One region of the Bacterioplanoides pacificum genome, then DNA from elsewhere that is predicted to be linked to it. Evidence: predicted binding sites of a transcription regulator. Region 1 holds the regulator's gene; the other holds the start of a gene.
The links. Region 1 encodes FliA, which starts transcription of late flagellar genes. Its sites were predicted from a motif close to CTAAAGTTNNNNNNNNNNCNGCCGATA; they were not measured.

Region 1 (7,464 bases):
GCGTCAGCTGTGCTGCTTTCCTGCTGCACGTCCGACGCACTGACGTGTTTACCTTTACCATGAATCTGATCAAGCAGCGCTTCAAACTCTTCTTCGGTAATTTCATCATCCTCTCCGTCATCACTGGAGGAGCTGACATCAATAAAATCATCATTGTCGTCAAAGAGTTCGGCACCGGAATCAGTTTCCGGCGCTGTCGGAGCCGGGGCATCAGTATTGTCATCCAGCGCATCAAGCAATTGCTCAAACTCATCATCGGTAATATCACCGGAGTCTTCTGCAGCAGGGGATTCCACCACCGACGGAGGAACCGCTTCTGGCTCACTAACCGGGGTTTCACTGACGGGGTCGGCGGCTGGTGCTTCATCGGCACTGACCGGCAATGCCAGCTGATGCAGACGCTCGATCAGCGCCGGATCCGCTGATTCCGGCTCAACACCTGAACGCACACTCTCGAACATTTCATTAACGCTGTCGAGTGCCTGTAAAACCACATCCATTAAGTCTGGGTTAACACCGCGATTACCATTACGCAGCGTATCAAATACATTTTCCGCTGCATGGCAGCAGTCCACTAAAGGATTAAGCTGCAGAAAGCCAGCGCCGCCTTTAACGGTGTGGAATCCCCGGAAAATTGCATTCAGTAAATCATTATCATCGGGGCGTTGCTCAAGATCGACGAGCTGCTCGGAGAGCAATTCCAGAATTTCTCCGGCCTCAACCAGAAAGTCCTGGAGTATTTCTTCATCTGCATCGAAACTCATCCGTTAGCTCCTTTAAAAGCCAAGACTGGATAACAAATCATCAACATCATCCTGACTACTCACTACATCATCACTGCTTTTATTAATCTGCGGGCCTTCGGCAGCAATATCCGCTCCCTCCTGATCTGCTGATTGTTCTGTTGCAGTGTCTAAATCTGAATGGGTAATCCCCGTAATGGAATCAACATGGCCGGCCATAGCCACCAGATTTACCAGACGGATCTCCACATCCCTTACCAGCTCTGCCACTTTATGAATGACTTGTCCGGTAAGGTCCTGAAAGTCCTGCGCCAGCATGATGTCGGATAGCTGTCCCTGCAGTTTATGAGACTGTAATGCGCTGTCTTTCAGAAACGAATTAATGGATTTCGATAAAGCCCGGAATTCATCCGGCTTCAGTTCTTTATTGAGAAAACGCTGCCACTGGTGTGACAACTCCTCTGCCCGACTGTTGATATCAGACGCCAACGGCAGACTGGCATCGACCAGATCCATAGTGCGATTGGCCGACTTATCCGTCATTTCAACAACATAGGCCAGCTTGTCGGTTGCATGTTCAATTTCTGAGCCTGCTCCCACAGAGTCAATTCTCAGATTTTTGATGGATTCATGCAGCGCCCGCGTCAGTCGGCCAATTTCGTTATAAAGCGTTTGATCCCGCAGTTGATTCAGGTCGTTTACTAACGCAACGGCTTTCCCCAAATCGCCACTTTCCAGCTGTAGCAGCATATTTTCTGCCAGCGATTTGATTTCCGAGCCTACTGCAGCGTCATCCGTATTTGATTTGATGTCTGCCATCGGTTCGCCTTCCCGTCAGCCTTCGACGCGTTCAAAAATTTTATCAATTTTTTCTTTCAGAACGGCCGCAGTAAAAGGCTTCACAACATAACCATTCACGCCAGCCTGGGCTGCCGCTACGATTTGGTCGCGTTTGGCTTCTGCCGTTACCATCAGTACCGGCAGGGTTTTAAGGCGCTCATCTGCGCGCACTTTTTTCAACAGATCCAGGCCCGTCATTCCCGGCATGTTCCAGTCGGTTACCAGAAAATCAAAGTCACCGTTTTGCAACATCGGGAGCGCCGTGGTGCCATCATCCGCTTCCGCGGTGTTGGTAAACCCCAGATCACGCAGTAAATTTTTGACAATACGCCTCATCGTAGAAAAATCATCAACGATGAGAATCTTCATATTTTTGTCCAAAACGACCTCCACTAGTCGACTTTGTATATTCCAAGTCGTTACTAAGAATTAGTGTAGACCCTGTTATCGCTTTATCCAGAAAGAGATTGTGGCAATAGCGGATATCGGGAAATAATTTATCAGGAACCCGACATTACTCAGGTTTCCTTCAAAATCAGGGAGTTAGAGAAGTGAAACAAAGTAGAAAATCAGTTAAGCCAATCGGATAACCGGGCACGCAGACGGGCAGCAGCCTGGCTGTGTAACTGACTCACACGACTCTCACTTACCCCAAGCACGGCCCCGATCTCTTTCAGGTTCAGTTCTTCGTCATAATATAACGCCAGCACCAGCTGCTCTCGCTCAGGCAGGCCCTTAATCGCTTCAGCCAGGTGTTGCTGGAAAGCCCCTCGCTCGATGCCTTCCAGCGGATTCGGATTTTCTCCGGCAAACACATCAGCGCCAGCGTCATTTTTTTCCAGCACTTCTTCATAGCTGAATAAACGGCAACCGGCACTGTCCTGCAGAATAGCGTGATATTCCTGCTGTGAGATGCCCAGATGTTCCGCCACCTCACCGTCTTCAGCATCCCGCCCTTTGATACTTTCAACCTGCTTAATCGCTTCGGAGATGCGCCGGCTGTTGCGATGCACAGAACGTGGCGCCCAGTCTCCACGACGAATTTCGTCCAGCATCGAGCCACGGATACGAATACCGGCATAAGTCTCAAAACTGGCACCTTTGCCCCCATCATACTTACGCGATGCTTCCAGCAGGCCAATCATACCCGCCTGAACCAGGTCTTCCAGCTGCACACTCTCAGGCAAACGCCCCAACATATGATGAGCGATGCGCTTCACTAAGGGAGCGTGCTGGCGCACCAGCTCGTCCGCGTTATTATTCTGAACTTCGGTATACACCAGACAACTTCCAGCTACCACAAATCAAGCCCCGGTTTCCTGTACCAGGCGGTCAACAAAAAACTCCAGATGACCGCGAGGAGTCGATGGCAACGGCCAGGAATCCACTTTTTTAGCCAGCGCCCGGAAAGCCGTCGCAGCCTTCGAGCGCGGGTACGCATCCACAACGGCTTTTTGCCGCTGCACCGCCCGTTTAACGGCATCATCCTGAGGAATAGCGCCGACATATTGCATCGCTACATCGAGAAAACGGTCGGTTACCTTGGTCAGCTTACCAAATAACGCGTTACCTTCCTGTGGAGAGCGCACCATGTTGGCAATAATACGGAAACGGAATACACCGTAATCACGATTCAGCAATTTAATCTGAGCATACGCATCGGTGATTGATGTCGGTTCATCAGTGACCACCATCAGAACCTCCTGAGCAGCCCGCACAAAACTCATGACGGTATCGGAAATACCGGCGGCCGTATCAACAATCAACACGTCAACATCATCGCCAATATCACTGAATGCCTGAATCAGACCCGCGTGCTCCATACTGTTCAGCTGAGACAACTTCTGAGTTCCTGAGGACGCCGGAACAATACGAATACCACCCGGGCCACGCACCATCACTTCGCGCAGGTCACATTCACCCTGCAGTACATTTTCGATGGTTTTATTGGAGCTGATACCTAACAGAACATCGATATTGGCGAGGCCCAGATCGGCATCCAATACGACGACGCGCCGGCCCATTTCGGCCAGTGCAATTGCCAGGTTCACCGATACATTACTTTTGCCAACACCACCTTTACCACCGGTGACAGCGATTACTTGTACGGGATGCCTAGACATTCTCGATTATGCTCCTTGTTGGAAACGGGATTGAGTGGCCAGATGCATCGCATCCGCTGCCTGCCAGCGGGTACGTGCCATTCTTGCCATTTGTTCAGCCAGCTGCACCAGTTTAGCGGCATCCGGATAATGCACATCATCCGGTATATGCGGCCCATCAGTAACCAGTGTCACCGGCAGCTTGGTTAACGCTGCCACACTCATCGCCGGGCCCAGACTGAAACACTCATCCAGTTTGGTAAATACACAGCCGACCAGGCCAGCTGCTTTAAAATGTTCGTAGTTTTCCTGCAGGCAACGCCCCTGACTGGTCAGAGGCAGTACCAGCAATTTTTTCAGGCCAGCACCCGTTCTTTTAAGCATAGACAATTGTGTCTGAAAATGTGGGTCCTGACTGGCTAAACCGGCACTATCAATCAGTACCAGCTTTTTATTCTGGGTTTTCAGCAGCGCCGCTTTAAGATCTTTTTCGTTACCGACCTTATGCAACTCCACACCTAATAAACGGGAAAAAGTGCCAATCTGATCATGAGCAGCAACGCGGTAGTTATCGAGCGTGATCAGGGCAACGGAGTCAGCCCCGTGGTGAATCACAAACTGCGCCGCCAGCTTACCAATGGTTGTGGTTTTCCCGGCACCGGTCGGACCAACCAGCGCATAACGACCACCGCGTTCAAATAACTCCGGCGCCGCCACCGGTAAATCACGGGCAATCAGTTTCAGCGCCTGTTGCCAGGCCTGCTCCACCGATTGCTCATCACTGATCTGGCTGGCGATGCGATCCGCCCAGGCGGGCTCCAGGCCAACATCCTGACACCGCTGCCACAACTGCGATTGTTGCCAGGTCAGCGGTCGGCTGGTATCCCAGGCACTGCCCTGGTGGCTGACCATCCAGTTTTTGAGCTCACGTAATTCACCACTCATCGCGTGAATAACATTATTGTAGTGTGCCTCACGCCCGGCCTGATCCACGGCATCATCACCACTTTCCAGCCCGGCTTGTGGCGCGCGATCATCGCTGTAACGTTTGTCTTTTAAGCCCTGCAGCACATCTTTCAGGCCCGCCGACGAGCTGACATCCGATTGCCGGGCATAATCCAGCCGCTGCTCACGTTCCTGACTGCCCTGCTGACGGCTGGCTTTGGCTGCCTCCAGCTCACGCTGTAATTCCAGCTGACGCTCTACCTCCGGATTTTCGGTGCTTTCTCCGGTCTGGTAATCCAGCGCTGCCACCACCTCAAAACCATCGTCGACTTTTTTGCTCGACATAATGACCGCATCAGCCCCCAGCTCCTGCGACACCTTGCGCAGCGCGAGTTGCATATTAGCAGCGACGAAGCGTTTTACTTTCATAGTCAGACTCCGGTCATCCAGCGGTTCATTAACAACCTATTCGTTACATCAATTATTCTGAGCGCCTACGTTGGCAACAATCGTAATGCTCTTGTTATCCGGTATTTCCTGATACGCCAGCACAGTCAGAGACTCAATGCCGTTACGGATAAACTCAGCCATCGCAGCCCGCAGTTGCGAGGTCACCAGCAACACCGCCGGACGACCCGCGACTTCCTGCTCCTGAGCCGCTTCTGCAAGAGAGCGTTGCAGGTTTTCTGCCATACCCGGTTCGAGGATCAAACCGTATTGCGCGCCTTGCTGTGCACTCTGCTGAAGAGTCTTAAGCAACAACTGTTCCAGCCCTGGTTCCAGCGTGATGACCGGCAGCTCATCCTCATTACCAAAGACGTTTTGGACAATCATGCGGGATAACGCCAGACGAGCGGCAGACACCATGGTGGCGGTATCTTGACTCTGACCGCCCATATTCGCCAAAGACTCGGCGATTGAACGCAGGTCACGTACCGGCACTCCTTCTTTTAACAGTGACTGCAGTACATTCAGCAACTGGCTGACACTGACGGTATTCGGCACCAGTTCTTCCGCCAGTTTCGGGGAGGTTTTAGCCAACATATCCACCAGCTTCTGCACATCTTCGTGGCCGATCAGCTCGTGTGCGTGCTTCTGTAATTTCTGATTAATATGAGTCGCCACCACAGTACTGGCATCCACCACGGTATAACCCAGCGTCTGGGCACGATCCTTTTGTTCCGCATCGATCCAGAAAGCTTCCAGGCCAAAAGCCGGATCACGAGTTGCCAAACCATCAATTTTGCCAAACACCTGGCCCGGATTAATCGCCAGCTCACGCTCGGGGTAAATCTCCGCTTCGGCCAGCGTCACCCCCATCAGGGTTACCCGGTATTGATTCGGCATCAGATCCAGATTGTCGCGGATATGCACCGACGGCATCAGAAAACCCAGATCCTGCGATAACTTACGCCGCACGCCCTTGATGCGATTGAGTAACTGCCCACCCTGATTTTTATCCACCAATGGGATCAGACGGTAACCCACCTCCAGGCCAACCCGGTCAACCGGTTCCACGTCATCCCAGCCCAGTTCTTTCACTTCCATTTGTTTGATTGCGGCTTCCGCCTGCTGCTGTGGCGCCGCCAGCGCATTGCCCGCCTCAGCACCGGCACCCGCAGCCGCCACTCTGGGCTGAGTACCAAAGCGCTGGGCGATGGCGTCGCCCAGCTTGCCACCTTCTTTTTTCCAGTGAGATAAATACGCCGCTGCCGCTGCCGCAAACGCGGCACTGAGAAATACAAAGTGTGGCATCCCTGGCACCACCCCCATCAGAAACAACAGCCCGGCCGTTACTCCCAGGGTTCTGGCAGAACCAAACACCTGGCCCATCACCTGGTCACCCATGCCTTCTTCACTGCCATTACGAGTCACCATGATGGCAGTGGCAGTCGACAATAACAGCGACGGAATCTGTGCCACCAGGCCGTCACCAATCGCCAGTAAACTGTACGCGGCGATGGCATCTCCAAACCCCAGCGCGTGCTGGCCCATGCCAATCGCCAGACCACCGACGACGTTGATAATCAGAATCAGAATGCCGGCAACCGCATCGCCTTTGACGAATTTACTGGCGCCGTCCATAGAACCGTAAAAATCGGCTTCGGCAGCAATGTCGGCACGCCGGGTTTTGGCTTCATCGGCTTCAATCAGGCCCGCGTTCAGGTCGGCATCAATGGCCATTTGTTTACCTGGCATAGCATCCAGAGTAAAACGGGCACTGACTTCAGACACCCGGCCGGCACCTTTGGTCACCACCACAAAATTGATAATCACGAGAATGGTGAACACCACTAAACCCACCGCGTAATTCCCGCCAATCAGCACTTCACCAAAGGCTTCGATCACTTTACCGGCAGCATCGCCGCCTTCATGGCCGTACAACAGCACTACCCGGGTAGACGCCACATTCAGCGCCAGCCGTAACAAGGTAGCCACCAGCAAAATGGTAGGGAAAATAGCAAAATCGAGGGGGCGCTGGGCATAGACACTCACCAATAACACCACGATCGACAGTGTGATATTAAAGGTGAAAAACATATCCAGCATAAATGGCGGTAACGGCAGGGTCATCATTCCCAGTAAGACCAGCACCATAACCGGAATACCGAGGTTGCCCTGCCCTAACAGCCCAACTGCCTGCTTCAGCTGTCCTGTTACCTGTTGCCGCGAAGTGACCGCCATATTGTTGCCCGTCAGAAAAACATCATTGCAACGACTACTGCAAAAAGCTTTCCTAAAATGTCCGGTTACGACAAATTATTCACTACTGGCATCCGGATCCACGCGCAAATCACGGGGGATCGGCATGTCCGGCTGGCGTTCAGGTTTGG
Region 2 (7,464 bases), on a different contig from region 1:
TGGGAGCAAACTGCCTGGTACGATGATATGGCGCTGGTCGGATACATTGGTGGCCGGGTGGCTACCCAGTCTCATCTGATGGGGACGTTATCGGGGATCAGCTTTCTGGCAATGCTGCGTTGGCTGGCACCGCACTATTTGCGCGCCGTTGCGCAGCACACACCGCGGTCAGAATCTTGACCGCTTCTTGCTGCTCAGTCGTTAGCTGCTTAATCAGCCGTTAGCGACGGCAACCAGTGGTGTGGTTTTCTGACTCTGACGGTATTGTGCCGGGCTCTGGTTGATTTCTTTGATAAAAATGCGGTCCAGTGTGCGGCGGCCGGATAAACCGATCTGCAGGGCTATTTGCTCAATGCTGTCATCGGTCGTTACCAGTAAGCGTTTGGAAATCTCAATGCGCACGTCAGTGACGATTTGCTTCAGGGAGGTATTTTCTTTATGCAGGTGGCGGTTCAGAGTGCGTGCGCTGATATGGAAATAATCTGCCACTTCCTGCTGATTAGCATTCAGGCGAACTTTATTCTGAGTCAGTGCTTTACGGATGCGTTCAGCCAGTGAGCCAGAGCGTGCCAGCTTACGGTATTGTTCTTCGACCTCACGTTTCATCATTTTCAGGATGTGAGGATTGGTGCTGTGCAGCCCTTCGTCTAGCCAGCGGCTGTGGAACTGGATACAACACTCTTCGCTGTTAAACTCAATATCCGTTTTCCAGGCGCGTTCATACTGATGGCTGTATTGGGTCGCCGGGAAGGGCAGGCTGATCTGGCTGATCTGCAGTTCACTGCCACACAGCTGGCGCAACCAGTTCAGCAGGGTGCTGATAATTACTTCATTACGGCGGCGTTCTGCAGCGACGATAAAGTTATCGGCCACCGGCAGTTTAACCTTGATGACATTATCACGTGTGCGGGTGACCTGAATTTCCAGCTGATCGCTGAGTAGCGGTGAAAACTTTTCCAGGTAATACAGCGCTTCACGCAAGGTGTTGCAGCACAAAAACAGGTGCTGTAACTGACAGCTGCTGTGAGCATTAAATTTGTGGGATGGCTGCACGCACAATGCTTCGTCATTGGTGGCGCGAATTAACTGGCTGATCAGCTGGTCAGCATCACCGCTGCTGACCCGGCTGTCGGGGTCTTTTAACTGTTTCAGGATGCGCTGGATGGCTTCATCCTGGTCGCCTAATTCGTTGAAAAAGGTTGATCCGGCTGCTTCCAGTAGTGGGCGAATTAACGCAGTTGATAGGTAACCTTGTTCCATTGTGTGTGCGCCTGCTCGATTCATTCTTATTTTTAGACTTTAAACTCCAGCAATCTGTATGCCAGTGATTAAAGAGTAAATATAACGGATTTAATCGTAACCCTATGTGACCATTTTTGTCGGTTGTTACGCTGTGTAACGTGTTGGTGCTACCCAAATGCCCCGGCATCAACCAGGCTGCGGCAGCCGCCATAAAACGTGGGTTCAGAATATCCTTTGTTTGCTTGTGGGTTGTCAAGTATCAGAGATAAACGGTCGTTTATTGAAGATGAGGGTTGATATTACTGCTCTTTTATTTTTGTCATTTGTGAGCATAAAAAGCAATTTTTGCTTTTTATGCTGGACTTTCACGACAGGAACCCAATGTTGTGGGTGACAATTTTTGTCTTAAAACTCGAGCTGTGCCCCCAGTGTCAGCAGCTGGAAACGCACCCGGCTGAAGTGCTGGCTATCCAGTGCGGTGGTTTCCAGTTCGGCTCTCAGGGCCAGATCCTGAAGCGGCTGCCAGAGGAATCCGCCACCAGAAATCTGGTCAACGGCGGAGGTTTTGCGACTGTTAACTTTACGTCTTGTTACCGTTTTATCGTCGTTGGCGATGATCTCAATGGTGTCGTATTCCGCTTCCCAGATATTGGCGCCGGTTTTGACGAAGAAATCCAGATCCTGAGTCAGCTCGAATTTATAGCGGAAGGTGATCAGAAAACCGCGCGGATGAGCCTCAGATATCCCGGTAAAGGTGGCTTTGGAACCGGAATTCTGTGTGGCATTCTGGCGCGCCACTGAGCCATGGTCAGCATTGCGGAACGACGGCGGGATGTCGTCACTGACATCGGTGAAGGTGGCAACCGGGTCTTCGTAACCCACACGGCCCATGTCCAGCAGGCCAAATTCCAGTGCAAACTGATCGAGAATATTCGGACCAAACTGAATTTTGTAGGCGGTATTGAAGTTATCCATGTCCTGGGAATCGGTGATGCCGCTTTGCAGGCTGACAAAACCGCCTTCGGCCAGAGCGGGTAGCGGGCAGAGTAACGCTGCTGACGGCAGCAGCAGAGCGGCACCTTTCAGCAGAGGAGAACGTGTAACAGTCATATCGGGTGAGTCCGTTTATTGTTGTTTTGATCAGGTGCTGAATATAACGATTTATGACACCAATAACATCCCGCAGCGGTTGCAAATTAACCGCAAAGCCCGGATTCCTGATTGCGGGTCATTTTTTGTGTGACGCAGCTCAAGCCATGAGGCGTTGAACGGCTGCTGAGCAGGCGACGGAATAATAACCCTTACAGGCGCTGGATTTCGCCTTTCATGTGCACTTTCTGGCCCTTGGTGTCGCGCAGATCAAAAGCCATGGTCTGCTCACCCCGGTTGTAGTTCAGTTCCACCGTCGTGGGTAAGAATACCGGTAGTTTGAATTCCGTGGTGATGCGGCAGGCATCGCTGCCCAGCTTTTTTTGTAACGCCGCGGCGGTGCGGGCTTTGCTCCACATGCCATGAGCAATATGGCTTTTAAAGCCGAACAGTTTAGCGGACGCGGCAAACAGGTGAATCGGGTTGGAATCACCAGACACCCGGGCATAACGCCGTCCGAGATTACTCGCCAATAACCAGCGTTCTGCCATTTCAAATTGTGGTAACGCCGGACGTAGCTGATTACTGGCCACCTTTTTAGCACCGCCGCCGATGCGTGCCAGGTTGGTGCTGACCGATTCCCACACCCGCTCGCCGGCAATGTCGATTTCCGTTTTGATATCAAATTCCAGACCTTTGTCAGTGCGCTCGCTGTTGCTGATAAAACAGCGGATATCCAGTTTTTCCTGACAATCAATCGCACGGTACTGGCTGATACTGTTGCGGATGTGCACCAGCCCCATCAGTGCCAGTGGAAAGGATTTATGTAACATCAGTTCCATGTGTAGCGGGAAGGCCAGGATGTGCGGGTAAGTCAGCGGCAGCTGAGCAGCGGCACTATCAAAACCACAGACATCGGCGTAAGCGATAACTTTATTGCGATCGGCGCGCACACCGGTTTGCATAGCTTCCAGTGACGGCAGTTGTGGTTCTTTCTGGCCCGAACCTTTGGCGAACAGAGCGCGGGCATACTGGCTCAGTGTGCCTGGTGTTTGGTTGAAATTTAGACGTGTCGCCTGAGTCATGTGTCTAACCCTTGAGCTGTGAGAATGAAGAAACAACCCGTAAGTTTAGGTTCGCCCCGGCACAGGCCCATTGGCATTGGCCGGTGGGATGACTGTCAGATTGGCCAATAAGGACTTGCAGCTGGCGCTTTATCTGGCAAAATCCACAAACACTCACGAGGAAATTCAAGCACTTATGTCCGGTGGAATGGCGGAACTTCGCGACTCAGGCATTATGATTCAGCTGGCTTATCAGGCAATGTTAAGCATGGAGCTGGACGTCGGCGAGGTGTGTCAGCGGTTGGGGATTACACCGCAGTTGCTGGAGGACCGGCATGTGCGTACCCCACATGATGCTCAGGTCATTTTCTGGAACGTGATGGAAGAGGTCAGTGGTGACTCTGATATCGGTCTGCACCTGGGCGAACATATGCCGGTATACAAGGGCCAGGTTTTACAATACCTGTTCCTGTCCAGCCCAACCTTCGGAGAAGGGCTTAAACGGGTGTTGAATTACCAGCGACTGCTGAGTGATGCATCTCAGGCGAGCATTGGTATTGAAGGAAATGAGGCTTATATTCTGGTCGACAGCGCCAGCGACAAGGTGGCTACGGTAAAACATCTGTCGGAGTGTATGTGCCTGGGGCTGATCCGTTTTTTCCAATATGTCACCGACGACGCTTTTAAGCCGTCCCGTATTCACTTTCCTCATGCGGCGCCGGCGGATGATGCTGAGCACCAGCGTATATATCAGTGCCCGGTAACTTTTGCTCAGACCGATGTGCGGATTTATTTTGATACCGCTTTACTCGCGCTGCCGTCTTCCCATGCGGAGCCAGAGTTGTTGCAGTTGCACGAAAAGCTGGCCAGTGAACATGTTGCCAAACTGGAACGGCAGGATGTGGTGTCCCGGGTTTACAAGGTATTTGGCGAGGTGCTGGAAACCGGGCAGGTGAATCTGGATGACGTTGCTGCCCGGCTGGATATTAAACCACGCACTTTACGCACCCGTCTGACCGAAGCCGGTACCAATTTTAATCAGCTGCTGGCTGACTATCGTTGCAACCTGGCGAAACGGCTGTTGTCGGGTACCGATGAAAGCATTGATGAAATTGTTTATCTGACCGGCTTTTCTGAACCAAGCACCTTTTACCGGGCCTTCAAGCGCTGGACTCAGCAGACGCCGGTTGAATATCGGAATCAACGGAAACAAACCACTTTCTGAGTGTTAAAGCGGTTGTTCGCCGGGAGAAGCAGCGATTCAGATGGTGTAACTGTTTCTTTTTACTCACAGAACTGTTTAATTTTTGATCTTTATTTTCACCGTGTGAAGCGGCATCTTGGTATCTCGTTCTGAGTACCGAGGTGTTTTATGTCTGCTGAAAAACTGTCCCTGATTCAACCACTGATTGACCACTTGCTGGCACGTGGTGATATCCATGAATGGCGTACATCGCTGGCAGATCACGGTGTGTTGTCGCTGGAAGAAACCATGGCGCTGGATGAGATGGCGTGTCGTGCGGCATTTAAAGTGATGAAAACCACCCAGCTGATGTATGCAACCACCCGCGAGTTGCTGGATGAGCTGGAGAAACAACATGTGACCTGGTCGGTGAATTTGCAGGATGATTTTCAGCAAGGCGCCATTTGTTACTGAAGCCGTGAGTTCCTGTTCTGAGCAGCCTCTGGACCTTTTCGGGTGCAGAGGCTTTTTTGTTGGCAAAAAGGGCGTTTTCGGGCTAAAGACGCAACATCGCTGGCCGATAACCTGATTCAGGCACTGACGATCGGAGGCGGTTATGGCTATTTCTCTCAATCCCCAGCAATTTGGTTTTCTGCAATCGCAGTCGGCGCAGCAGCCGAATCGTGCATCTGCGGCGGGTGTCAGCCAGCCATTAGCAAACGAACTGGTTAATGGCGAGCGTCAGTCCGCGCAACAAACTGCCAGCAACATGCTGGGCTTTATCGGTAATGATATTGAGCGCCTGCGCGCTTCCGGTGCCAGCAGTGAGCGGATTGCTGAGCGAATTGCTGCCGCCCGTGATGGCGTAGCGCGTGGTTATGCTGAGGCTGAATCGATTCTCGAAAGCCGCGGCTTGTTAACCGATGAACTGAAGGAAGAAATTGCCGCTGGCCGGGCTCAGATTGAAGACGGGATTAACCGTCTGGAGCAGGGCGAAAGTCTGCAACCTGAAGCCAGCCCGGCGTTGCTGGCCAGTGCTACGCAGTTGCAGGTTGCGAACTCCTTTTCGCTGCAGGTAATGACCCGGGATGGTGACAAAGTCAGTGTGTCATTTGCCCAGTCGGAAGCGCGCTCCGGGTATCAAGCTGGCGGAGAGCTGGGTTTCAGCAGTGTCAGTCAGTCTGGTTGGCAGATGTCGGTGGAGGGGGAGCTGGATGACGCCGAGCAGCAGGCACTGGCGGGATTATTCGAATCCGCTCAAGATCTGAGTGAGCGGTTTTTCGGTGGTGATCTGGGGGGCGCGTTGCAACAGGCAATGGACCTGGGGTTTGATGGTACGGAGCTGGCGTCGATGAGCCTTAACCTGACTCAGAAAACTGTGGTTGCCTCCACCCGGGCCTACTCGGACATTCAGCCACAGTTACCGACGGAACAACTGGAAGGCTTAAAATTCCCGCTGGCGTCTTATATCGACGCTTACCAGCATGCCATTGAACAGGCCTCGGCGTTGCAACAACCGGAAACCACACTGCAGGATCTGGTGAACAACCTGTTACCCCAGGAGGAGCGGATGCCCATCTGGGATCGTTTCCATGAAGGATTGGCACAGCTGAGTGGTCTGACGGCGGAATCCCCAACTCAGGTCTGATTTAGTTTCGCTGCTGAGGCGGACGTTGCCGCTATTCGTCGCTATAATAAAAGGCGTTTTAGCGGAGGAATAACATGGCCTACGTTTTGTATGGCACCAGTGCCTGTCATTTATGTGAGCTGGCCCAGCAGGTAATTGTTGAGGTAGCGACGAAAGTGTCCATGGACGTGTATCTGGAAGATATCAGTGAATCAGACACGCTGGTTGAACAATACGGTACCCGTATCCCCGTATTAAAAGAAGAACACAGTGGCCGGGAACTGAACTGGCCGTTTAATCATTCTGAATTGTTCGCCTGGCTTAATCTCAGGGACTCAACATCATAAGGGGAATTCCCATGCGTTCTGCATTGGCTGTATTGCTGACATGTATCGGCCTGGCTGGCTGCTCTTCCAATCCATTATCACCGACCGGAGAGGCAATTTATTACGCGCTGCAAACTGATACCAGTCTGCGCAGCTGGGTGGATGCCTGTACCGGTGTCAGCAGTGAAGCAAAGCAGCAGGCGCTGATGACTCAGAAAAACTGGTGGAAACGAAACGGTGCTTTTGTTGAGAGTGCTGATTTTGGCCTGGCGTATGACCTGGTGACAGTGACCGACGAGCGCGCTGAAACCGGCGCTCGCCTGGCCATGGCGCTGACCTGGCAGGTGGTGGAAACCGCTGAGCAGGAAGTGCAGGAACTGATGCAGAATACCAGCGATCGTGAGCAGTTATGCCGTGGCATTATGACGCAATACAGTGAGGGTGAACGCGACCTGCGTGGTAATGAGTCGCTGTACAATAACCTGGTGGCGCTGCAGCGTCGTTCTCAGAGTCAGGGGAAAGAACTGGCGCTGAAAAAGGCATCGGTCGAACAACGAACCGGACGGGTATACGGGCGTTCGTTTTATGTGGTGGAAAAAATGGCGCGTCGTCAGGGCTGTCCGGGGGCTGAGGTGCAACTGCTGAAAAATGCCTGGCCACATGAGGTATACGATGCCCGTTGTCCGGACGGCAGCTATCTGATTGCCCGTTGTGAGTGGGGTAACTGCCTGATTGCGGAATAATCTGCCAGTCTGGTCGTTATAAAAAAGGCCTCCGACCATTTGTGGTTGGAGGCCTTTTGTTATCTGTCGTGTTTGATTAAGGTTTGTCGTTTGCCTGGCTGACGCTGATGCGGTCACGGTTTTTTGCGACCAGTGCTTCACCAATGCCTTTAACCAGTACCAGTTCTTCCGCTGAGGTAAACGGGCCTTT

Region 2: the regulator FliA is predicted to act here: its motif matches at 5,135-5,161, upstream of ACFOMG_RS05905 (DUF5610 domain-containing protein).

The regions. Positions count from the first base shown of each region.
Region 1 is NZ_JBHRYB010000015.1:108,824-116,287, reverse strand. Features, by position in the region: gene ACFOMG_RS15460 (chemotaxis protein CheA) at 1-764, opposite strand, end outside; gene ACFOMG_RS15455 (protein phosphatase CheZ) at 777-1,562, opposite strand; gene cheY (chemotaxis response regulator CheY) at 1,578-1,952, opposite strand; gene ACFOMG_RS15445 (RNA polymerase sigma factor FliA) at 2,153-2,884, opposite strand; gene ACFOMG_RS15440 (MinD/ParA family protein) at 2,888-3,706, opposite strand; gene flhF (flagellar biosynthesis protein FlhF) at 3,713-5,059, opposite strand; gene flhA (flagellar biosynthesis protein FlhA) at 5,108-7,315, opposite strand; gene flhB (flagellar biosynthesis protein FlhB) at 7,391-7,464, opposite strand, start outside.
Region 2 is NZ_JBHRYB010000005.1:269,570-277,033, forward strand. Features, by position in the region: gene rrtA (rhombosortase) at 1-180, shown strand, start outside; gene ACFOMG_RS05880 (AraC family transcriptional regulator) at 214-1,260, opposite strand; gene ACFOMG_RS05885 (hypothetical protein) at 1,648-2,352, opposite strand; gene ACFOMG_RS05890 (MaoC/PaaZ C-terminal domain-containing protein) at 2,544-3,416, opposite strand; gene ACFOMG_RS05895 (AraC family transcriptional regulator) at 3,592-4,620, shown strand; gene ACFOMG_RS05900 (hypothetical protein) at 4,768-5,052, shown strand; gene ACFOMG_RS05905 (DUF5610 domain-containing protein) at 5,195-6,226, shown strand; gene ACFOMG_RS05910 (glutaredoxin family protein) at 6,301-6,552, shown strand; gene ACFOMG_RS05915 (hypothetical protein) at 6,564-7,274, shown strand; gene ACFOMG_RS05920 (ComEA family DNA-binding protein) at 7,351-7,464, opposite strand, start outside.